One region of the Exiguobacterium sp. UBA6282 genome, then DNA from elsewhere that is predicted to be linked to it. Evidence: riboswitches for the same ligand, from Rfam matches in the RefSeq annotation. Region 1 holds a riboswitch; each other region holds the start of a gene.
The links. Region 1 has a riboswitch for thiamine pyrophosphate ahead of thiD (bifunctional hydroxymethylpyrimidine kinase/phosphomethylpyrimidine kinase). Riboswitches for the same ligand answer to the same signal wherever they lie in the genome.
Positions count from the first base shown of each region.

Region 2: it holds a riboswitch for thiamine pyrophosphate, as region 1 does, so the genes downstream of both, tenA (thiaminase II) here and thiD (bifunctional hydroxymethylpyrimidine kinase/phosphomethylpyrimidine kinase) in region 1, are expected to answer to the same signal.
Region 3: it holds a riboswitch for thiamine pyrophosphate, as region 1 does, so the genes downstream of both, B2751_RS00155 (ECF transporter S component) here and thiD (bifunctional hydroxymethylpyrimidine kinase/phosphomethylpyrimidine kinase) in region 1, are expected to answer to the same signal.

Region 1 covers NZ_DJUM01000054.1:22,860-30,339, reverse strand. Annotated here, with positions in the region: gene thiE (thiamine phosphate synthase) at 232-870, opposite strand; gene thiM (hydroxyethylthiazole kinase) at 860-1,627, opposite strand; gene thiD (bifunctional hydroxymethylpyrimidine kinase/phosphomethylpyrimidine kinase) at 1,608-2,411, opposite strand; TPP riboswitch at 2,527-2,637, opposite strand; gene B2751_RS13965 (murein hydrolase activator EnvC family protein) at 2,702-3,979, opposite strand; gene B2751_RS13960 (murein hydrolase activator EnvC family protein) at 4,182-5,627, opposite strand; gene mce (methylmalonyl-CoA epimerase) at 5,892-6,302, shown strand; gene B2751_RS13950 (type 1 glutamine amidotransferase domain-containing protein) at 6,350-6,862, opposite strand; gene B2751_RS13945 (hypothetical protein) at 6,890-7,063, opposite strand; gene B2751_RS13940 (organic hydroperoxide resistance protein) at 7,090-7,480, opposite strand, start outside.
Region 2 covers NZ_DJUM01000020.1:8,546-21,690, reverse strand. Annotated here, with positions in the region: partial or broken gene trpD (anthranilate phosphoribosyltransferase) at 1-278, shown strand, start outside; gene trpC (indole-3-glycerol phosphate synthase TrpC) at 275-1,042, shown strand; gene B2751_RS05085 (phosphoribosylanthranilate isomerase) at 1,039-1,602, shown strand; gene trpB (tryptophan synthase subunit beta) at 1,605-2,801, shown strand; gene trpA (tryptophan synthase subunit alpha) at 2,801-3,583, shown strand; gene B2751_RS05070 (GNAT family N-acetyltransferase) at 3,634-4,104, opposite strand; gene B2751_RS05065 (penicillin-binding transpeptidase domain-containing protein) at 4,124-6,097, opposite strand; gene B2751_RS05060 (peptidoglycan DD-metalloendopeptidase family protein) at 6,214-6,930, opposite strand; gene B2751_RS05055 (diacylglycerol/lipid kinase family protein) at 7,175-8,068, opposite strand; gene abc-f (ribosomal protection-like ABC-F family protein) at 8,136-9,992, opposite strand; gene B2751_RS05045 (DUF1002 domain-containing protein) at 10,270-11,151, opposite strand; TPP riboswitch at 11,345-11,451, shown strand; gene tenA (thiaminase II) at 11,524-12,219, shown strand; gene B2751_RS05035 (hypothetical protein) at 12,271-12,579, shown strand; gene B2751_RS05030 (glycoside hydrolase family 3 protein) at 12,611-13,145, opposite strand, start outside.
Region 3 covers NZ_DJUM01000002.1:5,200-11,859, forward strand. Annotated here, with positions in the region: gene B2751_RS00150 (ABC transporter ATP-binding protein) at 1-1,242, opposite strand, end outside; gene B2751_RS00155 (ECF transporter S component) at 1,239-1,811, opposite strand; TPP riboswitch at 1,912-2,011, opposite strand; gene B2751_RS00160 (50S ribosomal protein L25/general stress protein Ctc) at 2,108-2,779, opposite strand; gene B2751_RS00165 (GNAT family N-acetyltransferase) at 3,071-4,621, opposite strand; gene B2751_RS00170 (glycerol-3-phosphate acyltransferase) at 4,635-5,165, opposite strand; gene B2751_RS00175 (DEAD/DEAH box helicase) at 5,162-6,660, opposite strand, start outside.

The DNA of each region.
Region 1 (7,480 bases):
CGATCGAACTTGTCTTGATATACAACGGACGTTTGTAGCGTCTTTCATACTTTTCCTTCAGCAAGAGAGCCATTTCATAAGATACACGATTAGGACGCGGAAATAAAATTTTCCCCAAATGGTAGATCCCCCGATTATCCACGCGAATGATTTGTGGTTCCAATCGATACCGGATCCAATAGTCCCGAAAACGGATCGTCTGCCATTTCAATACAATCACCTCTGAACGGATTATACCCTGTTCTGAAGAGATTGATGCCATTCCCATACAGCATCTGTCATATGTTGTGCAGCACGTCGTCGATCTTCTTTAGCAAAAATTTCCGAGATGACCGCATATCCTTCTAATGGGATAGGAAGAGAAGCGACATTCGTTGCCGTAATTCCACCAATGCCGATTAAAGGTAAGCGCACGGCTTCGCGAATCGCTTGAAGCATCGTGTGTGACATCGAGTCGGCGTCTGCTTTCGATGACGTCGCAAATAGAGAACCTACACCTAAATAAGATGCTCCATCTCGTTCTGCTTCAATCGCTTGCGCGACGGTTGCTACCGATACGCCGATCACAGTGTTCGGTAAGAGACGTCGCGCTGCGGTTAGAGGAATATCTTCTTGTCCGATATGCAAACCAGCTCCGACAAGTAACGCAATATCAATTCGGTCATTGATAATCAAAGGAACATCATGACGATCCGTCAATCTCTTTAACCGGACTGCCTGTTCGAAGAATTCCTTTCCCTGCGCTGTTTTTTCCCGTAATTGTATAATCGTTGCACCACCTAAAATCGCTTCTTCAACGACCGTTTCGATTGCAACTCCCGGATGATATCGACGATCTGTCACCGCATAAATGGAATAATCAATTGACATGTTCTACCACCTCTATCAAATCTTGCTCCGTCATCAGACTGATTGCATTGAACAACTCTCGTTTGAAATTACCTAGACCTTTTTCTGATGCTGCCTGTTCTCCTGCTTTTCCCATGATAAATGTTCCGTGGACTGCTGCCTCAAACGCAGAATATCCTGCACCAAGAAAACTCGCAATCAAAGAAGCTGTCATACACCCCGTACCTGTGACGTCTCCGAGACGCGGCGTACCTACTTGTAGTTCCACTTCGCGCATGCCATCCGTGATGTAGTCGATTGGACCTGTGACGACAATGACGGACTTTTGTTTACGAGCGAATGCACGAATGATTTCTCGATCCATGATCTCATCACTAGCAGCATCGACTCCTTTTGTTCGTCCATTCTCCCCAAGCAATGTCTTGATTTCTGAAGCATTTCCTTTAACGACCGTACATCCGAGTCTACTCAATTCTTTTGAAAAGGACGTACGCAATGATGTAGCTCCCGCTCCAACTGGATCAAGGATGATCGGAACGTTCAAGCGTCTCGCTTCGCTTGCGGCGAGTCGTTGAGCTGCTTGCATGTCTGCATCAATTGTTCCAATGTTCAAGACAAGAGCTTGCGCAAGTCGAACCATCTCTTCCACTTCGCGAATATCCTCCGCCATGACTGGAGATGCGCCAACGGCGAGTGTGACATTGGCGCAATCATTGATCGTGACTGTGTTCGTCAAATGATGAATGAGTGGTTTGTGTTTAAGAATGGTCGTAAACATGTGTATCCCTCCAAAGTGAATGAAAATGATGTGTCGGTCCAATCCCTTGTCCGAGAGCAAATCCATGACGAATCGCCTCTGTAACATACTTCTTGGCCTGACGTACACTGTCCGGTAAAGCTTCTCCAAGTGCCATCCGTGCCGCAATCGCTGCAGATAAGGTACAGCCTGTTCCGTGAGTATGTTGATTATCTAACCGATCTGATGTGAAACGGTATTCCTCTTGCCCGTCCCATAATAAATCCGTGGCAGCTCCCGGTAGATGTCCACCTTTTAGCAAGACGGCTCCAGTCTTCATAGCCAACTGATGCATCGCCAGTTGCATCTCCTCTAGATTAGTAACTGACTGCCCTGTTAAGCGCTCTGCTTCCGGTAAATTTGGTGTGACGAGTGTCGCAAGTGGCAGTAACTCCGCGATTAGTGCTTCCTCTGCCTCCGTCCGCAATAGGGCATGCCCGCCTTTTGCGACCATGACAGGGTCTAGTATGATCGGAACTGTCTGTTTGCGAAGATGTGTTGCAATGACGTGAATCGTTTGTGCATTCGAGACCATACCGATTTTGATAGCATCCACACGAATATCTGAAAAGATTGAAGCTAATTGGGCATCAACGATTTCCGATGATAACTCTTCTACTGCTTGAACGCCCAGTGTATTTTGAGCCGTTACCGCCGTCAAAACACTCATCCCATAAACGCCCAATGCCGAAAATGTCTTTAAATCTGCCTGAATTCCAGCTCCACCACCGGAGTCAGATCCCGCAATCGTCAATACATGTTTCATATTTTTCTCACCTTTCCATCGAGCAATGTAAGGGAGTTGTTACCGACAAAAAAAGCGTCGACCGCTGTAAAAAAGCAGTCGACGCTATACGAAATCGTTATCCAACCATTTCGGTATCCGTTCGGCTCAACTTTCCTACGCTGGTATTATCCAGTTCAGGTAATAGGGTCGAAAACAGATTGGTTTTCCTCTCAGCCGGATTCCTCCAGCTCCCCTAGTTGCTCAAGTATTCATTTCGCCTTAACTGTAGCATAGCGGCAAGAAAAAAACGAGCCGAAGCTCGTTTTGAATTATAGGTATGCTAATGGATTAACTGCATTCAGAGGAGAAGAGGCACTGTACTGATAGCCTCCGACATGTAGTTCGAAATGCAAGTGTGGTCCTGTTGAATTCCCAGTACTACCAAGTGTTCCAACTTGCTGACCTTGAGAAACTGTTTGTCCTGCATGAACAGATAATGATCTCATATGAGCGTAGACTGTCGTATAGACTTTCCCGTCAAGGAAGTGAGAAATCATGACGTGATTTCCATAAGGCCCACCACCTGAAGCTGTAATGACCGTTCCAGCTGCTGCTGCGACGATTGGTGAGCCGACCGAACCACTGAAATCGACACCATTATGGAACGTATAGCCGTTCGCACCGCTTGCTGGTCCAAACCCTTGTGATACGCCACCAGAAGATGGACGAACGAATTTCCCACCGCTCGAAACAACGGGTGGGGCAACTGAAGTAGGTGATTCTGAACTCTTACCTGCTTGTTTTGCTGCTTGAGCATTCGCTTTAGCGGCTTTTTCAGCTGCTGCTTTCTCGGCTGCTGCTCTTTCAGCCGCTACTTTAGCTGCTGCCTTCGCTGCCGCAATCGCACGTTCTTGAGCTTCAAGTGTGGCTTGTAGTTCTTTCGCGTCTAGAAGTTCTGTCGTAAACTTCGTCTTACCTTTTCGTAATTTTTTAAGCGTAGCACTGCGTTCTTTCATTTGAACTTTCAACGCTTTTTTTTGTTCGATTAATGTTTTCTTCTCTTCAACCTGCTCCGCCTTTTTTTCAACGAGCGCTTGTTTTGCTTCCGCTAGCTTTTGTTGGGTTGCGATGTAATCCGAAATCATTTTATCATCTTGCTCCGCGATTTTTTTCCCTGCCATGACACGACTAAATAAATCACCTAAATCCTTCGATCCAAAAATGACTTCTTCCCATTTGATTGAGTTTCCATCGTTTTCTTGGAAGACACGTAGACGATCACCGAGTAGTTCTTCTTGTTTTTTCAACATCTCTTCGTAGCGAACGATGTCTGCTTTTAATTCATCAATTCGCAAATTCAATTTCTCGATTTGTTTATTTTTTTCGGAAATCTGAAAAATCTTTTCGTTGATCGCTGCATCGATTCGATTGATTTGACGTTGTTCTTTCGAAATTTTCGACTCTTGTTTTTTAATTGCTTTTTCTAATTTACGTTGTTCTGCGGCATTTTCAGCCTTTTTTTCTTTGATCGTTGCTGCCGCAATTGGTTGTGTTCCTGTTATAAGTAATGCTCCTAAAACAATGGTAGAAATTAGTTTTTTTAGCATATATCGTTTTCCTCACTTATGTTTTTCATATTTTATTATAGTATTCAAGTTTCTCTCATATCTGAAATAGATTATAGCACCCTAATCGTTTCAAAAAAATTTCATTTACATTTCAAATGAAAACGTTTTTTTGTAATATAATCATTTATTTTTTGAAAATCGCAAAAAAAGAACCGCTGCATAAGCAACGATTCTTTACTGTTTAAAACATCGTCATTGGGTTCACTGAGCTAGCTGGACCAGTTGCACTATAGCTGTATCCACCGACGTGGATTTCAAAGTGTAAGTGTGGACCAGTTGAATTCCCAGTACTTCCACGTAAACCGATTTGTTCACCTTGACTGACGCGTTGACCTGCGTGAGCATTGAGTGCGCTCATATGAGCATACAATGTTGTGTACGTTTTACCGTTTAATTGGTGAGCAATCATGATGTGGTTTCCGTAAGGACCACCACCTGATGCTGTAATGACTGTTCCTGTTGCAGCTGCAACGATTGGAGTTCCAACCGGACCACCAAAGTCGATCCCGTTATGGAACGTATAACCGTTTTCTCCACCTGCTGAGCCATAGCCTTGCGTGACAGCCCCAACCGTTGGATGGATGAACAGACCACCGGATGATGGTGACGGTTTAGGTGTCGCAGGTGCTGACGGTGTTGGCGCAGCTGGTGCTGGCGCAGGTGTAGATGCTTTTGGAGTCGATTGTTTCGTCGAACCAGAAGGTTTCGCTGCTTGCGACGCTTTCTCTTGTGCTGCCTGCTGAGCCGCTGCTTCTTTAGCTGCTTGTTGCTCAGATTCTTTTTGAGCCGCTGCTTGAGCTGCTTCAGCTTCTGCTCGCGCTTTTGCTTCACGTGCTGCTTGAGCTTGACGCTCTTTTTCGATACGTGCTTCACGTTCACGTGCTGCTTTTTCAGCTGCAATCGCTTTTTCTTGAGCAATCAGAATTTGCTGGACTTCTTTTGCATCCATCAATTGTGTTTCAAATTTCTCTTTTTTCTTACGTAATTCTTTTAAGCGTTTGTTTCGCTCTTTTAATTGCGATTCAAGTTCTGCTTGTTGGCGTTTCAATTCTTGCTTTTCAACAACCAATTGTGCTTTCTTGTCTTTCACTTCTTGTTGTGCATCCGCTAATTGCTTTTGCGTATTTTGATAATCCGTGATCATTTTATCATCTTGCTTTGAAATCGATTTTCCGGCCATGACACGGCTAACGAGGTCACCGACGTTTTTTGCCCCAAAAATGACTTCTTCCCATTTAATCGAGTTCCCGTCATTTTCTTGCATGACACGAAGACGATCCCCAAGTAGTTTTTCTTGGCGTTTTAATTTCGCTTTATACTTTTCGATTTCTTTTCCAAGTTGAACGATTTCTCGTTCCGTCGCCTTAATTTGACGATCTTTCGTTTCGACAGCAAAGATCTTTTCATTCAAGGCTTCGTCTAATCGATTGACTTCTTGTTGCGTCTTAGAAATTTTTTGACCCTCCTGATTAACGGAAGACTCTAAGTTTTTTTGTTTTTTAGCATTGTCTTGTTGCTGTTGTTCGTTTTTAGCTTTCTGTTCACTTAAATCGTCAGCTGCTGCAAAATGAGGTGCTGATGAAAGAACTAGTGCGGAAACGATGAGCGACGCGAACGTTTTTTTCATGTAGTATTCCCTCTTTTTCTCTAGTAGTATGTCGATGCATTATATGGAATAACAGTTACGTTAAAATTAAATTCTATAATAGTTTTTCTTATTTATAGGAACGTTTTTGATTATAGCATTCATTCCTCTTCCATAATATTTCAGTGATATTTCATTTTAAATAAATTGTTCCTCTTCTATGTAATAGAAAATGATGGAAAACAGCTTCCCATTGCAACTTTAATTCATTTTTGGGAAACTGAAGCGAATGGAGGGAAACATCAGATGAAACTAGATCATACCGGCATCGCCGTTCGCGATATGCAAGAAGCAATCTCATTTTATACAAAAGTACTTGGTGGAACATTAACAAAAGAGTACTCAAACCCCGCACCTGGTGTCGCTTCCAACATCGCCGTCATCGAGTTCGATGATGCGCATATCGAGCTGTTGACACCAACTAGCCAGGATAGTCCAATCGCTCGTTTTTTAAAACAACGTGGAAAAGGAGTCCATCACATTGCCTACCGTGTTGATGATTTAGATCAAGCAATCGCCGAAGCAAAACAACAAGGCTTAACATTTTTAGAAGATACGTATCGAACGACGCCGTTTGGACGACGACTGATTTATATGAACCCTCGTCATTCACATGGGGTTATCACGGAACTCTGTGATTATCCAGAGAACTCATAAAAAAATCAGCACTGCGACAACGCAGTGCTGATTTTTGTTTTATACGATTAGCCGAGTTTTGCAACGATTTCTCGATTGAATGCAGGAATGTCATCCGGTTGTCGACTTGAGATAAAATTATCATCAACGACGACTTCTTCGTCCGCGAAATCTACTCCAGCATTTTCTAGGTCGATGCGAATTGATTTATAACCTGTCATTTTTCTTCCTTTAACGATTTTGGCGTTAATCATCAACTGAGGTCCATGACAGATCGAGAAGATCGGTTTTTTTGACATATCGAATTCTTCGACGAATGAGACGAAACGCTCATCTTCGCGTAGTAAATCTGGTGAAAATCCACCTGGTATCAAAAGGGCATCATAGTCTGCCGCCGATGTCTCATCAATTGAGAGATCAACGGTTACTTTTGCATCTTCCTGTTTACCAACAAGCTCTGCACTTTTTTTGGCACCAATGACAGTAATGTCGTGCCCCGCTTCTTTTAACGCATCAACCGGTCCAGTGAATTCTACATCTTCAAAATGATCGGCGAGTACGACTGCTACTTTTTTAGACATGTGATTCATCTCCCAAGTTATTTGAATTTAAATCGGATCTTCTCCGCGATCTCGTGGAGAAACCGGATCATCTGGCATCTCGTTTTTCCCTTTTAGGATTTCCTTTTGCTGCTCCTCTGTCAGTTTCCGTTCTTTATCAGACAGACGATCCCGTTCATCTTCCAATTTTTCATTTGGACGATCGGTTTCTTTTGGTGCCATCGAAAACCCTCCTTAAGGATGTATTCTTATAACGAATCGACGACTTTAACAGAAAGGTCAACATCGATGTTGCCACGAGTCGCTTTTGAATACGGGCAGAAATTGTGTGTCTTCTCAAGTAGTTCTTCTGCTTCTTCTTGCGATACCCCAACGACTTCGACGACGAGTTTCGCCGCAATTTTCACACCGTTATCCGCTTCGTCCTGTAAGAGGCTGACTTCTGAATTAGTCCGCGTCTCGACTCGTTTTTTCGCTTGGCGCGCCATCAAATTGTAGGCACCATCAAAACAAGCGGCATATCCTGCTGCGAATAACTGTTCCGGGTTTGATGTCGGAATGTCTTCTTTGCCTTTTGTTCCAGGCATGACTAAATCAAGATTAATGACGTTATCATCTGAAGCGACTTTCCCGTCGCGA
Region 2 (13,145 bases), on a different contig from region 1:
ACCCGGAGGAAGTCGGACTGAAGACCGCACCGCTTGAAGCGATCCGTGGAGGTAGTGCACAAGAGAATGCGACGATTTTACTGCAAGTCCTTGGTGGCGAGCATGGTGCTTATCGCGACACGGTCCTACTCAACGCTGGGATCGCTCTCTTTGCAGCAAATCGAGCGAAGACGATTGAGGAAGGGATTGCTTTAGCAGCAGATAGCATCGATTCAGGACGAGCGATGGAACGATTGAACCAATTACGACAAATGACACGGGAGGAAGCAATCGGATGAATATCTTAGATCGCATCATCGAAACGAAACGAGCAGAAGTCCTGCAATTAAAATTAAACGGGGTCGAACGAATTGATCGAGAGGCATTGAAGCCGTCGATTAAGCAACGACTAGCGGGAGCGGATTTATCCGTCATCGCGGAAATCAAACGAGCGTCGCCATCAAAAGGTGCCATCGCACTCGACGTCGATGTCGTCACTCAGGCAAAACAATATGAAGCGAGTGGGGCGACCGTCATCTCTGTCTTGACGGACGAGACGTACTTCAAAGGATCGATGGACGATTTAGCGGCAGTCGCTGCAGCGGTCGACATCCCCGTCCTCTGTAAGGATTTCATGATCGACCGGGTTCAGATCGACCGGGCAAAAGCACATGGAGCACGGTTGATTCTCTTAATCGTCGCCGCTCTCGAGCAGGAGACGCTTGCTGACTTGTATGCGTATGCTTACGCGGAAGGGCTTGAGGTCTTAGTCGAAGTCCATGACGAAGAGGAATTACGCCGGGCAGAGGCGATCGGTGCGCAAATCATCGGCATCAACAACCGGAACTTGAAAAAGTTCGAAGTTGATTTACAGACATCGGTCGGATTACTCGAACAGAAACAACCAGACGTCCGGTACATCAGTGAGAGTGGCATCAAGACGGTCGAGGAAGCACAGTTGTTACATGCTGCAGGTGCAGACGGGATCCTCGTCGGTGAGACATTGATGCGGGCAGACGATCCACAAGTCTTCATCCGAGAAGTGAGTGGCGTTCGCGTATGACACGGATTAAGTTCTGTGGTCTCCGGGAAAGAGAACATGTCGAAGCGGCAGTTCGCTTAGCGGACTACATCGGTTTCGTCTTTGCTAAAAGTAAACGACAGGTCACGCTAGAAGAAGCAGCGCGTCTTAGACGCGACATTCCAAGTACGGTCCAGGTCGTCGGGGTCTTCGTCTCCCCGACTTACCAGCAGGTGACCGACGCCGTCGAGCAAGTCGAACTGGACCTCATCCAAATTCATGGGACGATTCCGGACGGCAAGCTACCGGTTCCGATCATTCAAGCGATTCCCGTGACGGACATCGCAGAAGTAGAGCAACAGACGGAGTATTTACTCGTCGACGCACCGGTTGCTGGAAGTGGCGAGACATTCGACTGGTCACGAGACATTCAAGCAGAACGTCCACTATTCATTGCCGGTGGCTTGACAGCAGGAAACGTCGGAGAAGCAATCAAACGATATCGCCCGTTCGCCGTTGATGTCTCAAGTGGCATCGAGACGGACGGACGGAAAGATCCCATCAAAATGCAGGCATTCGCTGATGCCGTAAAGGAGAGATAAGCATGAGCTACGCACAACCGGACACACTCGGGCAATACGGTAAATACGGAGGACGCTACATCCCGGAAACATTGATGCATGCAGTGATCGAACTTGAAGAAGCATACGAAACCGTAAAAGAAGATCCAGCATTTCAAGCGCGAATGGACGAATTGCTGAAAGAATACGTCGGACGTGAAACACCACTTTACTTTGCCGAACATTTGACGCAAACGATTGGTGGCGCAAAGATCTATTTGAAACGAGAAGACTTGAACCATACCGGTGCCCATAAAATCAACAATACGATCGGTCAAGCGTTACTGGCTGAACGGATGGGGAAACGAAAAATCGTTGCTGAGACAGGGGCAGGACAACACGGTGTCGCGACAGCGACGGTCTGTGCCTTGCTCGACCTCGAGTGTGTCATCTTCATGGGCGAAGAGGACGTCCGTCGTCAAGAGTTGAACGTCTTCCGGATGGAGTTACTTGGAGCAACCGTCATCCCGGTCACACAAGGCAGTCGGACACTCAAAGATGCCGTCAATGAAGCACTCCGTTACTGGGTCAAACATGTCGAAGACACGCATTACTTGATGGGTTCTGTTCTCGGACCACACCCATTCCCACAACTCGTGCGTGATTTCCAAGCGGTCATCGGAAAAGAGACACGACGTCAAATCATCGAAAAAGAGGGGCGTCTGCCAGAGGCGATCGTCGCTTGTGTCGGCGGCGGTAGTAATGCGATCGGGATGTTCCATCCTTTCATCGATGATACAGATGTAAAATTGTATGGCATTGAAGCAGCGGGCAGCGGAATCGACACAGAAAAACACGCAGCGACGATGACAAAAGGAGAGGTCGGTGTCTTGCACGGTTCGATGATGTATCTCTTACAGGATGCCCATGGTCAAGTACAAGAAGCGCACTCGATCTCAGCTGGACTCGATTACCCGGGTGTCGGACCGGAGCATAGCTTGCTAAAAGATATCGGTCGTGTTCAGTATGAAGCGGTGACCGATGAACAAGCACTCGAAGCACTTCAGCTGTTAAGCCGCAAGGAGGGAATCATCCCGGCACTTGAGTCGGCACACGCCATTGCCTACGCGACTCAACTCGCTGCAGAGATGGACAAGGAAGAGATTCTCGTTATCTGCTTATCAGGACGTGGCGACAAAGATGTCGTTACTGTCAGAAACGCACTAAAGGGGGAAGAATGATGCGATTAGAAACAGCGATTCGTAACGTTACAAGTAAGGGCGAAAAAGCCTTCATCCCGTACGTCATGGGGGGAGATGGAGGGATTGATCGCCTTCCGGAAATCTTAGCGTTTCTCGCTGAATCCGGAGCGACAGCGATTGAAGTCGGCGTTCCGTTTTCGGATCCCGTTGCTGACGGTCCAGTCATTCAAGAAGCGGGACTCCGGGCGCTAGAAGCGAACGTCGGACTGAAGGATGTTCTTGAGGCGGTTCGCGTTGCCCGTCAGACCGTCGATGTTCCAATCGTCTTGATGACGTACTTAAACCCGATTTTCCGTTATGGATTAGCAGCATTTCTAGCGACATGTCGCGAAGTCGGGGTTGACGGATTGATTATTCCTGATTTACCACTTGAACAGAGTGAACAGTTCTTCGAACGAGAGGACAAGTCGGATATCGCGCTCGTTCAACTCGTCTCCTTGACGAGTCCAATGGAACGGATTCAAAAGATTGCCGATAAAAGCGAAGGGTTCCTTTATGCCGTTACGGTCAATGGGACGACTGGCGGACAGACGACGTTTGATACGGCGCTTGAAGAACATTTAGCAAATGTCGCAGCCCATAGCCCGGTACCGGTACTTGCCGGGTTCGGAATCAGTACACCGGAACACGTCAAACAGTTGAGTCGACCAGTCGCGGGTGTCATCGTCGGCAGTAAGATCGTCGACTTACTCCATCAAAACGATCGAGAAACGATTCAACAGTTGATGGCAGCACGGCTTGCGGCAACGCCGTCACATTAATGAAAAAGAGCAGATGATCATACGATCATCCGCTCTTTTTCGTATAGATGTCACTTTTGAACGAGTGACTTCTGCAAGTTCGTATACAGCGGTTCGAATCCGAGTTCTTCATAAAACGTTGCGGCCCGGTCGTTGACGGTCCAGACATTCAAGCGAACAGCATCCACCTTTTGCTCGAGTGCGAGTTCTTCTGCCACCTGTATCAACTGGCGACCGATTCCTGATGAACGATGGGAAAAGGTGACACCGACGTCAGTGATGTTCAAGATTCGGACAGGCGTAAACCGGTCGGGTGCCGGTGCCGTCCACTTACCAAACAAGTAACCAATGAGTGTTTCTCCATCGAGCACTGTCAGACAGAGGTGTTGTTCTGCTTCTATCATCTGACTTAAAGACTCTAGCGTGTATGGTGTCGTTACATCTGGGTGAAAGTGAGGCGACAACTGCTTGTGATGCGCGAATGTCTCTGCCGTCAGTGTAAGCAGGGCAGGGAGGTCTGAAGTACAGCTAGTGCGGATCATCAAGAAGCGATCACTCCGATCATCGATTTTGTTTGAGTACTTCGGCGACAAGTCCCGACACGTACGGACTGCCACGATTTTCTTTTTCGACTGACTCGATCATGATGGCAACGAGAAGATCTTTTTTGTCGTTGTCGTATCCAACGAAGAAGCCATTCTCTTTGCCGTCGGTTTCGCCTGCCTTTTTCAATTCTGCCGTACCTGTCTTACCGGCAACATCGACTTCTTTGATATCAGCCGGAAGCGTATAACCGTTATGAACGACATCATACAAATCATCGCGGATCATCTTCGCGTCGTCTGCGTCGAGTAAATCCTTCTTAAAGACTTGCTTCGTTTTTTCCTCTTGTAAGAGTGTCGGACGATAGATTGTTCCATCCGTCAGGAAAATTTCATACATCGATGCTAAGTGTAGAATATTCGTCAACATCTGACCTTGTCCGTAAGACGTGTCCATCAGCTGTCCATCAGAAGAAATCGTGCCGTCGTTTGAGATCTGTGAGGCACGTAATGGATACGTGAACGGTAGCTTTTCACCGTATCCGAGCGCTTCAAGACCAGACGTAAATGCTTTCGTTCCGACTTGTTCGAGTGTCGAACGGGCGAAATAGATGTTGTCGGAATAGACGAGCGCATTATGCAGATTGACCGGGGCCGGTGTCTCATGAATGCGGGTGACGTTAAAACCATCGATCTTATTTTTCAGCCCATTGATTGTGTAGGCTTTTTCCGGGTCGAGCGTTTCGCTCTTTAATCCGACAGCAGCCGTCAATGGTTTTTGAGTCGAACCGGGTGCGAAGGCACTTGTGAATCGGTTCAATAATGGCTGGTCCGGGTCCTGCGTCAGTTCATCGAGTCGTGCTTGTGAGATTCCTGACATGAATTCAGAAGGATCAAAGCCAGGAGAGCTGAGTAAGACACGGGTCTCGCCGGTCCGCGGATCAATCGCTGATGCTGTTCCGGGATCATCCTGCATCGTTTCATAAGTCTTTTTTTGAAGAGTGGCATCAATTGTCAACGCAATATCTTCGCCATCCGTCGGTTTCGTTTCGGCAACAGTAACGTTTGAGCCGTCTTTTTTCTGTAAAGTGATTGTCGCACCGGCTTTACCACGTAAGCGCTCATCGAGTACTTGTTCAAGTCCACGTTTCCCGACTTGCTCGCCAGCTTGGATTTGATTTTTTGATTGTTTAATCTCGTCTGCTGTCGCTGAACCGATATATCCAATCAAATGAGAGGTTGCTTTACCAAGTGGATACGTTCGGACTTCCGTTTCTTGGACACTGATTCCAGGAATGTCACGCAATTTTTCAACCATTGCTTCGTCGGTCATCGTTTTGAGCGGAACGAACTGTCCATCTTTGACCCAACTTGCCTTTAAGGAATCTTCGACTGAAGAGGTCGGGCGGTCGAGCAATTCGGCAACTTTCTCGATGTCTTTTAATTGTCCGGCTGTCGCGCCGACAGCAAATCCTTTTCCAGAGGTTGCGAGCGGTTTCTCATTCGAATCGAGTAAATCACCACGTTTGCCTTCAACGGTTTGTAGCTGGACTTTGTCATCCTTTTTAAAATCCTTTAGGACAAAAGAAGTATCCCAGTCGATGAACCAGTTTTCGGTCTCTCCTTGTTTCTCAAATGTCAGTGGAACTTGTTTATCGTAGGCAACGGTTCCTGCAACCGTATCAAAGGAAATCCGCACGGGAAGGGACGCTTTTTCGTCATGCGTTGCTTCCTCCGCTTTCTTTCGTTCGACGGATAACTTTTGAATATCAAGTGATTTCGACAATTGTTTCGTTCGCTCGATGAATTCTTTTTTACCGTATTCTTTTTTAGTAGCTGTACTCGCGTACGTATACATTTTATCGTAGTCCTGTTTCTCCCAAAGTTTGATATAGGCATCAAGACGTTCTTCAGGTGTCGGTTGATCTTGGCAACCGGCAAGCAGAGTCACGCCGAAAGATGCCGATAGAATCAAGGGAATGGTTCGTTTCATATGATTCGCCTCCTATATGCATGAGAGCCATGAATATACCGTACCACTCCTGTCAGAAGATTTCATCTGAAACAAAAAACCGGACTTCTCAAGATGAGAAGTCCGGCGAATCTGATTCAGTTGAAGTAATTGAGTGGATTAACGCTGTTTGCTGCAGACGTTCCACTGTAGACGTAAGAGCCGCGGTGCATTTCAAAATGCAAGTGAGCACCAAAGGCATTTCCTGTCGCGCCGACTGTCCCGATTTTTGTTCCTTTAGCAATCGTTTGTCCAACAGAAACAGCACGGCTGTTCATATGTGCGTAAACTGTCGTGTACTGGATGCCGTTAACCGTATGCGTCATCATGACATGATTACCGTATGCACCGTAGTAACGAGACGTGATGACCTTTCCAGCAGCTGAAGCATAGATGGGTGTACCCGTCGGAGCACCGATATCAATACCATTGTGGAACGTGTAACCATAAACACCGCTTGCCGCACCGTATCCTTGTGTGATCGGACCGCTTGCTGGACGCGAAAAACCAGTCGTTGCTTTTGTTGAAGTCGTCGTACTGTACTTTTTAACATATGTAGAAGAAACGTAGCGTGATGCGCCGCCGTATGAAATTTTTGTCCATGAACCAGAAACACCGAGATAATTGAATGTCTGTCCTGTATTGACGCTACCGACGATTTTATAAGCCGTTGATGGACCTGTCCGGACGCGTAGTCCGTCTGCCATGACTTTTACTTTATATGTCGTTGCGGCCTCAACTTTCGAAGCACTCGTTGTAGCAAAACCTGAAACTACCAAAGCTGTCATTGTCATTGTTGTAAGCAAACGTTTCATTAAGTGTATTTCCTCCTTAAAAATCTGAAGCGCCAGAACTGATCATTACAAAATTGTAAGATTTTATGTATATTTATTTATTTTAAAGAATGATTTTTCGCCTGAGATGATTATAGCATCGTCAATAACACAAAAATATTTCAAATATATTTCAAAATTACGCTTTGTTAACATATATTGTAATGGATTTTAAAGTAAAAAAGAAACCGACAAATCGTCGATTTCTTTTTTTACTCGTATAACGTTAGTCAGCAGAGAATGGTGAATATACAGTGAGATGTTGAGGGAGTACCTCGACAGTCACAGGAACATGACCTGCCGTATCACCATCGGCATTGATTGGTAACTCTTCTTTCGAACGAATCTCGACACGTGTCGTCGTGAAGTGTTCGATTTGATCCGCCTTTGATAACCCACCCGTGATGAGTTTAGGTAATGCTTGAAGCGCATCAAAGAATCCGAGCTTCGTAATGATGAATCCATGGAGTAATCCATCGTCGACTTTTGCTTCTTCCGCAAACGATTCGAATCCACCAACGGAATTCGTCAAGGCGATGATTAACAAGTGGGCTTCTCCATCAAATTGTTTTTCGGCAGAGTTGATTTCGATTGGATAAGGACTATGATCCTTAAAGGCTTTCAGACCTTCAATGAAATAAGCGACCGATCCAAGTGACGTTTTCTGTTCGATGCTCACTTCTTCGACGGCTTCCGCAATCAGACCAACCGCAATGACGTTCATGAAGTAATGATCATCATATTTACCGATATCAAGCGGGCGGGCAGGGGCATCAGCTAATATCTGAATCGCCTCTTCGGGGTCCGTCGGGATGTGTAACGCGCGTGATAAATCATTGACCGTCCCAAGCGGTACGATCCCAAGTGTTGGACGATGTGGTTGCTCGGCAATTCCAGTAATGACTTCATTGACCGTTCCATCACCACCCATGGCGATGACGGCGTCGTAATTAGACTGGGCGGCATGACGTGCGAATTCCGTTGCATCGTGTTCTTTTTCCGTGAATCGAACGTCGACGGTTTGAAAGCGAGTAGCAAGCGTCTCTTCAGCGAGCGTCGCGTGTTTTTTTCCGAGTTCTTTACCAGAAGACGGGTTGATGATCAACATAGCTTGAGACAAGATGAATTCCTCCTTTGACGTATCTGTTCCTATTTTCCCGAGTCAAAGAAGGACTAATCATTTTAGTTCAAGTTTCTAAAATTAAACGTTCATACAAACCTTCAATTTTTCGTAACAATGCTTCTTTTTCCATCTCGACCGTCATCCATTCTTCTTCCGCGGATACATGAGAAAGAACGGCATCAAGATGTACGACTTGAAGTTCCAGCTCTTCTATTTGCTGTTCAATGGACTGTTCTTTCGCAGGTGCTTTCGAACGCTTTGAAATTTTCGATTTCTTCTCATGATTTATCTGAGGTGGTGTGTCATGACTGGCATGTCGTTTCTCCACTGCGTAAGCATAGTTTCCAGTATACGAAGTAATTTGATGGTCAAGCCAAATGATTTTTGAAAAAAGACGATTCAAGAAATAGCGGTCGTGTGAGACGGCGATCAATGTACCAGAAAAATTCTCGAGTGCTTCTTCAAGCGTCTCTCTTGATTCAATATCTAGATGATTCGTCGGCTCATCGAGAATCAAAACGTTGATCGACGAATGAACGAGTACGGCAAGCTGCAATCGAACACGTTCTCCTCCGCTTAGTGACAAAATAGACCGAAAGACAGTCGGTCCAAAAAACAGGAACCGGGCAAGAATATGGCGGGCTTCCGCTTCTGGAACGGCAATGCGGTCTCTAAACCAGTCGATTAAGCGAGCATCCTCCTCGAAATGGGCATGCTGGGACAAGTAACCGATCCGGTTCGATGGTCCACGCGTGAGCGTGCCTGCGTCTGGTGACAATTCATCAAGCAACAGTGCGAGCAACGTCGATTTCCCGCTCCCATTCGTTCCGACGATTGCAACCCGATCTTGAGCCATGATTTCGAACGAGACAACATCGAAAATGCGACGGGAATCGTAAGCGAAAGAGAGCTCTTCAGCGCGAAAGACGACTTGACTCGTATGATCGGTAGAAGAAAAAGAGACATCAGCGGTTTTGGCTTCGAGTTGCGGTCGTTTGATCCGTTCGATTCGCTCGAGTGCCCGCTCCATCGATTTTGCTTTACGGAATAATTTCTCACTCGGTGGAGATGCTTCGTTTGCCCACTGCCGTAGTCGACGAATCGCTTCCTTCATCTTCTTGATTTTTTTCTGTTGTTCCTGATAGGCGTGGAACTGTTCCATCAAGCGACGTTCTCGTTCGACGACGAACGCGCTGTAGTTCCCTAGGTAGGAGGTCAGTTCACCATCTTCAAGCTCGACGATCGAGGTGACGACGGCATCTAAGAAGACCCGGTCGTGAGAGACGAGCAGGATAGTTCCAGTGTAGTCCCGTAAGAATTGTTCTAACCATTCAACGGCAGCTAAATCAAGATGGTTCGTCGGCTCATCAAGGATTAGGAGGTGTGGTTCCATCAGCAACATGCGACCGAGGCAAATCTTCGTTTGCTCACCGCCGCTCAACTGATGGAAAGGGCGAGTGAGTAACGGACGTAAATGTAATCCGTTCACCATGCGCTCGATCTTCGAGTCGAGTAGATAGCCATCTTTTTGTTCGAATGCATTTGTCGCTTCCGCATATCGAACGAGTAGTGCATCCAGATCATCTGGCGCTGTCGCCATCAAAAGCTCCAACTGTTGCATCCGAGAACGGATTGCGAGGATCTCTTCAAACGCCGTCCAAAGGACGTCGAGTCCGGTCATTGTCTCGGCATAAGTGGGAAGTTGTTCCAAGTAGCCAATCGTCAAACCGTTCTTTTGATAGATGACGCCACCGTCCGGTTGGTCAAGGCGAGCAAGTAAGCGGAGTAATGTCGTTTTACCACTCCCATTTCGTCCAATCAGACCGACACGATCGTGTTCGTTTAAGAAGAGGGAAACGTCCGTTAAAATCGTTTCGCCTCCGAATTGTTTTGTCAGATGTTGAATGTCGCAAATCATCATAATAAGTTGATCCTTTCGCGCGCATTAAAAAAAGGGAGAGCGCAAATAGCACTCTCCCTAGTGTGTGAAAGATGCGCTTTGCTGTATTTTTCAATCATGAAGTTCTAAAAAAGGGCAGACGGGTGCCTTAGAACGCCATTCCATGAAAAATCGCGCGCAACAGATACAATTGTTCCATTAACCAATGTTTGCACGCAGCAAAGTCCATCATTTCACACCACCTTTCGTTTCAGATACAACCAGTTTACCATTATCTTGTTAATTGCGGAAGTCTGAATTATTTGAACACACCAGCAATCGAGCTGAAGAAGTCACTCAGACCATCAAATAATTTAGCGAAGAATCCTTTTGTCTCCTCGGACGTTGCAAACGCATGGATGTCTTGACCAGCATTTTTCAGTCCACTCTCGATTTGCCCCCAGTTGATGTTCGCTTGCTCCATTTGATTGAATAGATTCGTCAACCGATCCATCTGTGCATCAGACAGTTGGATGTTGTTGTTTTGAATGACTTGGACGATCAGGTTTTCGATCTCGACTTTTGTTTCCGGTTTTTGATTCGCGATTTCGGCCTTGATCTCATTCATCAAATCAGCGACTTTATCTGTCCCGACTGTCTTCCCGACGTCTGATGTGACCGATAATTCTTGCTGTGCTAAATCTTTCCGTTCGTCACTCAGCTTGATTCCGGTCTCAGCCGAAGTTTGATCATAGGCTTTCATGATTCCTGTCAGTGCCGATGTTCCAGTCACTTTATAAGGAGAAGTGATCGTGATGTCGGCATCTTTGACACCTGCCGTGACGAGAGCGTTGAGATACATATCCTTCGTCACCCACGTGATGTTTTCCGTCGCAACGGAAAGTCCGTCACCTTTTTCCGTCAATTCGATCTTAGCGGATGAATACATGTTGCCGCCCTTTTGTGACTGGGGGATGTTTTTCCCGAGGTATTTTTCTTCGTCTGCAGAGGTTGCGATGATCGGTGTGATACCTTCCGGTGCATTGAGACGTGAAAGCACCCAAGCCTTATCTTTTGCGCCGAGTGACTCACCGAGAGTGACGATCGTCTTATCGACGACCTGCTCGGCGGATGCGGCTGTCGGAAGTAATAAAGCAGAAGCGATAACGGCTGACGCCATGATTTTTGTTGGTGTATGCATAATGAAATCCTCCAATTGTAAGTAACAGAATGAATTATAGTATCAGGTACTAAAATTAGTGTACGAGAACGAAAGAAGTTCGGAATCGGTCTGTAGATGGAGACGATATCCGCCTTCTGACACTCTATAGTATAGCGAAAAGAGGACAACTTGACTTCCATTTTCAGCATGCTATAGTGGATTTGAATCGAATAATGACCACTAGGGGAGTCGGTAGGCCGACTGAGACGAACGAAGACGTTCGGACCCTTTGAACCTGATTAAGTTCGTACTTACGGAGGGAAGTGGCGTCAAGTCTTGTTCTTCTTGCGCCATGCCCGTGTGTTTCGGGGTGGTGTTTTTTCGTTTCATAAAAACAAGGAGGATGAGATCATGACATTCACACAAGAAATCAAACAAGCAGCACAAGCGTATTGGGACAGTAGTTTTACGCACCCATTCGTTCAAGGAATCGGCGAGGGAACGTTACCGCTCTCGAAATTTCGACATTATGTCATGCAGGATGCGTATTACTTAAAACACTTTGCGAAGATTCAAGCGAAGGCAGCGTCAAAAGCAGATGACTTTGCGACGATCGCGACACTTGCCGAGCACGCGACTTCGACATATGGGGCAGAACTGAGCTTGCATCAATCATTTTTCGAGCCGCTCGGTATCACGGAAGCAGACCTTGAAGCATTTGAACCGGCACCAACGGCATATGCTTACGTCTCACACATGCATCATGCGAGTGAAGGGACGCTTGGTGAGACGATTGCTGCCATCTTGCCATGTTACTGGTTGTATTATGAAGTTGGACAACAATTATTGACGTGTACACCGGATGAAAAAATCTATCAGCAATGGATCGACACATATAGTTCGGAATGGTTCGAAAAGGTCGTCTTTGAACAGATTGCACGGCTTGATGCGTTGGCGGAACAAGCAAGCCCGACTGAACGAGAGCGGATGAAACGGCATTTCGTGACTAGTTGTTACTATGAGTTACTCTTCTGGCACATGGGGTGGACGGAAGAGACGTTCACGTCGGTCTACGAAACGATTCCAGCTCGCCCGGTATCTTCTTAAACCAGTAGATGGTAGAATTAGGAATACCATCTAGTGAAAGTAGGGATTGGAATGGAAATCATAGTCATCGCACTCGTGATCCTCGCGGCATATGTCGTGCAACAGGTGCTCGGAAAAGTGAAAGTGAGATTTGTTGGGTACATCATTCCCATATTGATGGCGGTGTACGGCACATATGCTACGATTCAGAATTTTCAGGTGTTGCTTCAGTTTGGTTTTACAACGGGGAGAACTATCGCAACTGTCCTGGTCGTCGTCCTCTATGCTTCGTTGACTTATTCACTTCATCGTGTCTACGAGCGTGCGAAAGCAGAAACTGAATCTTCATATCAATTATTAAAAGACCGAGGCATCCTTTAAAGGAGTCTCGGTCTTTTGGTGTATCATGTTCTCATTTTTTCCAATTTTTAAAGCCGTCACCGAATTCGAGATGCAGTTGATCGGTAAAGATACCGTTCTGAAAGACCGGCACATCAACTGGTAAGGTGCCTTGCGGTTTGAGCGTTCCGAAGATGGCTCGAATACCGGCAGGAAGATTTGGTCCCGCTGATTTCAGATTGCCTGCTTCGGAGTCCGGTCCGTTCGGATCCCCTTTAAAACCATAGACGAGGACGTGTGCCGGTGCGTCCGGTTGAACGGCGACATCGTATGGATTGCGGAGGCTAAGCAAGACGGATGGTATATCTGTTTGTTTCGCATACCGGAAGATTGAAGCCGGAATCGCTTGTTCTGGTGCAGTAGGCAGTAGTTTGGCACTCGTATTGACGTTTGAACCGACGATGATGTAATCTGCTGCATCGAGTTGTGCCCGTAGTGTCGGATTTTGGTCGAGCGGTAGCGTAGTAGCCGAGTAATTCGCTGTCGTTACGTGCCAGTTCCGGTTCTTAGGCAGGGAAGCAATCGTCTTTTTCATGCTGTCCGTTTGA
Region 3 (6,660 bases), on a different contig from region 1:
TTCATCGAGCAACAATAAGTCTTTCGTTTGTCCGAGCATCGTTGCGACGCTGAGCCGTCGTTGTTGTCCCGTACTAAGAGCAAGTGGTGACTGCTGTTTGACAGATGTCAGTTCCAGCCGTTCGAGCAACGCCGCGCGTTTAACGTTCGTCGCTGCCCGGTGGCTCCAGTCGATTTCCGCTTCGACCGTCAGCTTAAGAAACTGCAGATCCGGTTGTTGAAAGACATAGCCAACGTGCTCATAAAAGCGACGCTGGGAGTAACGATGAACCGGACGCCCCTGGAGCTGATACGTTCCACGATTGGGAAGCAACCGCCCGAGTGTCGCAAGCAATGTACTTTTACCGGATCCATTTGCCCCAAGCAGCATCACCCATTCTCCTGTCTGCAGGGAAAATGTCGCATCGGTCAGCGGATATGGTGCTTTCGTCGATAATGCAGCGACGTGTAACAAAGAGCGACCAGCTGTAGCGACGGGGGAAGGCACATGAAGTCGCGCCGCTTGCGGTCCATCTATGGGTAACGTCTCTAACGTATACGGATATAAAGAGGGAACGGCAATGCCTTTCGTTTGAAGCTCTTTGTAATCCTGCGGGAACAGATCCCGTGGATCTGCTGTCGCAGTAATCGATCCGTCCTCAAGCAAGACGACCTGGTCGACGTACGACAAACAGACATCGAGTTGGTGTTCGATCAAGACGATCGTTAAATCGTGTTCTTTTTGAATCCGAAAAATCAACGCCATCAGCTCATGTTGTCCGATTGGATCAATCTGAGCCGTTGGTTCATCGAGTAATAAGATCGTCGGCTCAAGTGCTAGGACCGCTGCGAGTGCGAGACGCTGTTTCATTCCTCCGGATAGACTCGCGATCGGTGTCGAGAAGGGGAGGGGGAGACCGACGAGTGCGAGTAAGCGTTCAATTCGTTCATCCATCTCCACGCGCGGAATCGAGCGATTTTCTAAACTAAAAGCGATTTCGCGTCCGATCGTCTCCATGCAGAACTGTTCTTCTGGATTTTGAAACAAGATTCCGACCGAACCGGACCGGGTAACGGTACCAGTCTGTTCGACTTCAATCGTTTCCGGTGTCAGTCCGGCAAGGGCATGAAGTAATGTCGTCTTGCCACTCCCACTTCGTCCGAGCAGAAGGGTCGTCCCTTGCTCAATCGTCAGCGATACATGATTGAGCACCGATTTCATCTGACCGGGATAGCGGATGCTGAGGTCGTCGACAGTAATCATGCGATTTCTCGTTTCGCACGTCCTGCTGCAAACCCGTTCAAGACACCAGTCGCAACAAGGCGACGGACGAGAATGGCTGCAAGCAAGCCACCGAGTAATGCACCACTGATCAATTGTAAGCCAGTTGTCGCAAGCAACGTCGTCGTTGTGTAGTAACCGAATCCGTTCGCGATTAGACTATAAACGATGCTACCAATCGCGGCTCCGACACCCGATAACATCAAGGTCCATGTGTCATAACGACGGTAACGCGTCATCGCGAAGACGAGTTCCGCACCAAGTCCTTGGCAGACTCCGATCAGAAGAGCGGATAAACCAAAATGACTACCTGTGAACAGTTCGACGGCTGCCGCGACGACTTCCGCAATTAAAGCGGCACCTGGCTTTTGAATGATTGCTGCGACGAGCGGACTCGCAATGATCCAGATGCCAAACATCCAGTTGGCACCGACAGGACCGAAGATCGCTGAGATCGGTAACCAGAGTGTTGACCAACCAAGATAGATGACGCCGCAAGCGACGGCGAGCATCATCATGACCATGATTTCTTTCATTTTCCAGTGTTGCATTAGATACGTCCTCCTTTGAATGGGGGAGACGCCAAAAAAGACCGCCCTCCGTAAAAAAGAGAGCGGTCCTCAGAAAAACTGCGCGCAGCAGGAGTCATTGGATGTGATCGCTCCACTTTCCTACGCTAGTATGAACTAGATCAGGTTCGAAGGGTCCGAAGTGAATCGTCTCAGCCAATTGGGCTCCCCTAGTGGATATGGTAATAGGTGATACGCTGTTCACTTTAGGCAATCCAGCGTCTGTTGTCAAGACACAAAAAAAACGATACGCCGCAAAGGGCGTATCGTTAAACGACTTATTTATTGTCTTCGTTCTCTTCAGCTGTTTCTTCTGAAGACGCTTCTGTTGCTTCCGCTTCGTTGTCTTCGCCAGCTTCTGCTTGTGCCTCTGCTTCCTCGATTTCTTCAAGATCCTGCTCGAGTGTCGATTCGACGACAGCTGCGACTTGAATATCGCCTTCTGTAACGATGCGGAAATCTTTTTGTTCTGGAAGATCGGCTACAGAAATCGAATCGCCGATTTCGAGGTTCGTGACGTCGACTTCGACGTTCTCTGGTAATTTATCTGGTGTAGCGGCGACTGTTACTTTAAAGAGTGTTTGTGATAGGAAGCCACCAACTTTTGCACCGGCTGCTTCGCCAACAAGTACAACGTCTGCTTCGACTTCTGTTTCTTCATCCATTTTCACGGCGATGAATTCAACGTGATCGACTGTTGGTGTGAAGACATCCATATCACGGCGATTGATCAAGACGTTAATATTTTTACCGTCGAGTTTGAGTGAAATCAAGACGTTTTCACCGTTTTCTCGGACGATTTTAAGCAATTCTTTTTCTTCAAATGCGATTGGTGTACTTTCCACTTTGTAACCATACACGACGCCAAGAGCTTTTCCTTCATGACGCAATTGTTTACGGAGTGAGCGTGGACGTACCTCGCGTTTTTCGGCTGTTAAATTAACTGACATGTTCATTTCCCCCTTGAATTTGGTATAGCCCTCAAAAGGTAATGAATGTAGGAGCAGGACGAATCCTGAACAATATGAATCATGCTAAGACAATCGGTTTCAGACTCTCATGAATCTGACGCTTTCGTGACTTTGCATTTCTCTCCCAGGTCATTACGCTGATATTGAGAAACATGTGTGAGTAAGTCACCGGTTTGATGCGGTGCTAATGAGTTTATACCCCTATGTTTTAAATCCATAAACCTCTTTTTTTATCTTTTTGAAGTCGAAAGACCTCCAAACCGCTTGAAATCAAGGGTTGAGAGGTCTTTCGTTTTTTTCATTCTTTATGGTGATTCGTTGATTTTCACGAACTAAAACACGAACGAGACGTTCAATTTGCCGCATCGTCGTTTGTCCCATCGTCGAAATTTGTAGCCACTGATTGTAAACGAGATAGTCGCTTTCGTACTGGACGTGATACCCCTGAATGCGCAGAGCGTCGCCTAAATCAGTTGCGGACGGATGAACGATCGTCAGTATTCCCGGCGCTTGTGCTTCTTGTTGTGCGAGCAGTTGGAATCCAGTTGCGCGGACGGCTTGTTCGAGATAGGTCATCTTGATTGCTGCTTGATTAAGATCGAGGGCATCAAGCGCTGCCTGACAGGCAAGCAACAGGTTCGACGAGCCGGAAAAGGCAACCCCTTCCGCGTAGAGTCCTAAATCCAGATAGCGGGGAATACAGAGAGAAGGTAGGACGCGATCTGCGTGACCAATGAACGCAAGACCCGGTAAACCACCAATCGCTTTCCCGGAAACAGTCGTGACGAAAGTGCAGCCATCGTATGAGAAATGTCCGGTTCCAACAGCGCTGATCGCATCGACGACGAGTGCGGTTCGTTGATCTAACAGCACTTTTACTGCATCAAGATCATAGAGAACACCCGTTGACGTCTCACAATGCGTCAACCAGATCCAGTTGTATGCCGTTTGCCTCAATTGATGAGCGAGTTGCTTCAAGTCAATCGGGTGACCGGGGGGAAGCGTATGGACATCAAAGGACTTGCCGGCACGTGCCGCGTGATCAATCAAGCGTTGACCGAACTCGCCGCCGTTCAGGATCAATCCATGTCCAGTGAGTTGTTGCGCGACAATATCATTGGCGAGCGTACCGCTGCCGACGGCCATCGAGACATGTGGCAAATCCAGCAACTGACACATTCGGTTACGTAAATCTTGATCGAGCTGACGCATCGAGACCGTCCGATGTGGACGCGGTGCTTGTTGTGCCGCTTGACGGACCGTCGGCGCAACCTCGACCGGACCGGCTAGAAAATGCAGGGGACGTAAGACATCCGCGATGACGGATCGTTCGTATGTTGCGCGCGACAACAACATCGGTACAAACTGGGCGTCACCACTACCAAGCGTCGCTGCAATCGGTGTGAAACCGAACCGCGCGTATAGTTTTGCTTCCCGCGTCGTACCACTGATATAGACATGATCAATCGTCTCCCGCTCGAGGTAGACCATTAAAAAGCGCATCAATTGCATGAACGTACGACTATTGCGGTATTCGGGACGAACGCTAAGTAAGCGGATTTCCGCTGGGTCCGTCAGTGTCTCTTCTAGCGTCACGCCCTTTTCCTCAAGCGAAAAGGGACGATGCTTTCGAATGGCGATCATCGCGACGAGTCGATCGTCCTCCTTACCGATCAAGTAAGTGTTCTGATCATGGAATCGATCAATTCGTTTCCGTTCGATGTTCGGTTGATGTTGCGGAATCTCTTCTGTAAAGGTGAGGTAGTTCAATTCATGGATTGCTTCCGCGTCGTCCGCAGTTGCAATGGAAAAGTCGATCATGGAGACGTCCTCCTTATGTAATGGCTGGCTTGTGGAGTGCATCATGAGCCCACAGGACAAGTAGACTTACGGCAACGGTACACAAGATATTGACTGACCCTGCGTCTAAGAAGACGGGTAGTAACGGAAGTAAAACGACCGGAATAAGGCCCGCTTTGACACTATCTTTCGTTACGAGATAAGACAAACCGAGTATGCCTAATCCGGCAAGATATGCCCATGGCGTGATAGCGAAGACGATTCCGGAAAATACAGCGTACCCTTTACCGCCGCGTCGTGGGTGAAACAACGGAAACAAGTGACCGATGAGCACGGCGAGGGCGACCGGATAAAACGTGTCAGTGATCTGCAACGCAAAGACTGTCTTCGCGGCATCAAACAGATAAACGAATAAAAAAGCCGGAAGCCCACCGGCACGATGGGCATTGCGGGCACCGATGTTTCCGGAACCGACCTGTGCCAAATCGGTACGACTAATGTACTTAAAGAGCGTACCACCTAAAATGCTACCGATGAGATAACCAAGCAGGAGATCAAGGATCACCGTTGTTCCTCCTTTGTCGTTACGAGATGAACGAGTTCCTTGACGGTCAAGGCGTCACTGTCTGGAGCCGTCAGGACGGCATCGACCATTTTGGCTTTTCGATCTTGTAATTCCGTCATCTTCTCTTCGATCGTTCCGCGTGTCAGCAATTTGATGACCGTCACGTCAGACTGTTGTCCAAGCCGATGGGCGCGATCGGCTGCCTGTTGTTCGACGGCCGGATTCCACCAGCTGTCAAACAGGATGACGGTATCAGCGGAGGCGAGGTTGAGTCCCGTTCCGCCAGCTTTCAGCGAAATCAAGAAGAGATCGACTTCACCGTCATTGAACCGGTCGCATAACGCGACCCGGTCTTCGAGCGGTGTCTCACCCGTCAATAGGAAGTGGGGGAGGTGACGTTGCGCGAGATCCGAACGAATGCGCTCGAGCATTTGCGTATACTGTGAGAAGATCAAGATCCGTTTTCCGACTGCTCGTTTTTCTGCAATCAGTGAGAGTAGACGCGTTCGTTTCGTTGCTTCCCCTGTGTACCCCTCGACGAATAATCCCGGATCGTTGCAAATTTGCCGCAACCGCGTTAAGCCCGCCAGTAACTTCAAACGATCTTCACGTTTCGTTTCGTCTAAATGCTGCAGCGTCTCGAGTTGCAATTTGGCGAGATACGACGCATATAACCGTTTTTGATTCGGTCCGAGCTCGACATAATGATGCTCGATCTGCTTCTTTGGTAAATCCTGTAAGACATCTTTTTTCTCACGCCGTAATAAAAATGGTTGAATGAATTGTTGCATGTCATCAAACGACCATTTCTCAAACGTCGCTAAATCCGGCAGTAATTCCGGAAACAAGACATGGAAGATCGACCAGATATCGCGCGGCCGATTCTCAAGTGGTGTTCCTGTCAAGGCGAACCGGCGTTTTGCTTGCAGATGTCGCAGTTGACTGACTGTTTGTGACTGCGGATTCTTCAAGTGCTGTGCTTCATCAAAGAAAACGACGTCATATACAGGATGGCGACGGACGTCGGTCCGAAGCGTCGTATAGGAGACGATCGTCACTGTGTTTTCAGCCAAGTACTCCAGTTCGGAAAGTCGGCTAGTTTGAGAACCCGTCACGACATGAACCGGTCGACCGGGTAAAAAGCGCTTCAGTTCCGCCTCCCAGTTGCGGAGCAGTGATGCTGGTGCGACGATCAGTGCACGACTATCCGAAATCGTTGCTATATAACCAATCGCTTGAATTGTCTTTCCAAGCCCCATCTCATCGGCCAAGATGCCGTGACATCGGTGCGCGTCCAAATTCTTTAGAAATTGAATGCCCGTCCGTTGATACGGATAGAGTTGTGACTCTAATGAATTCGGCAAGTCGAGCCGGAATCCTTGTCCGGATTTCAATTCGAACCATTTCTCGAGCAAATCGGCATGGAGATGCAGGATGGAGGCACCGATCAGATGCTTCATGTTCCGGACGGCAGGTAAGACGAGTCGTCCGTCGC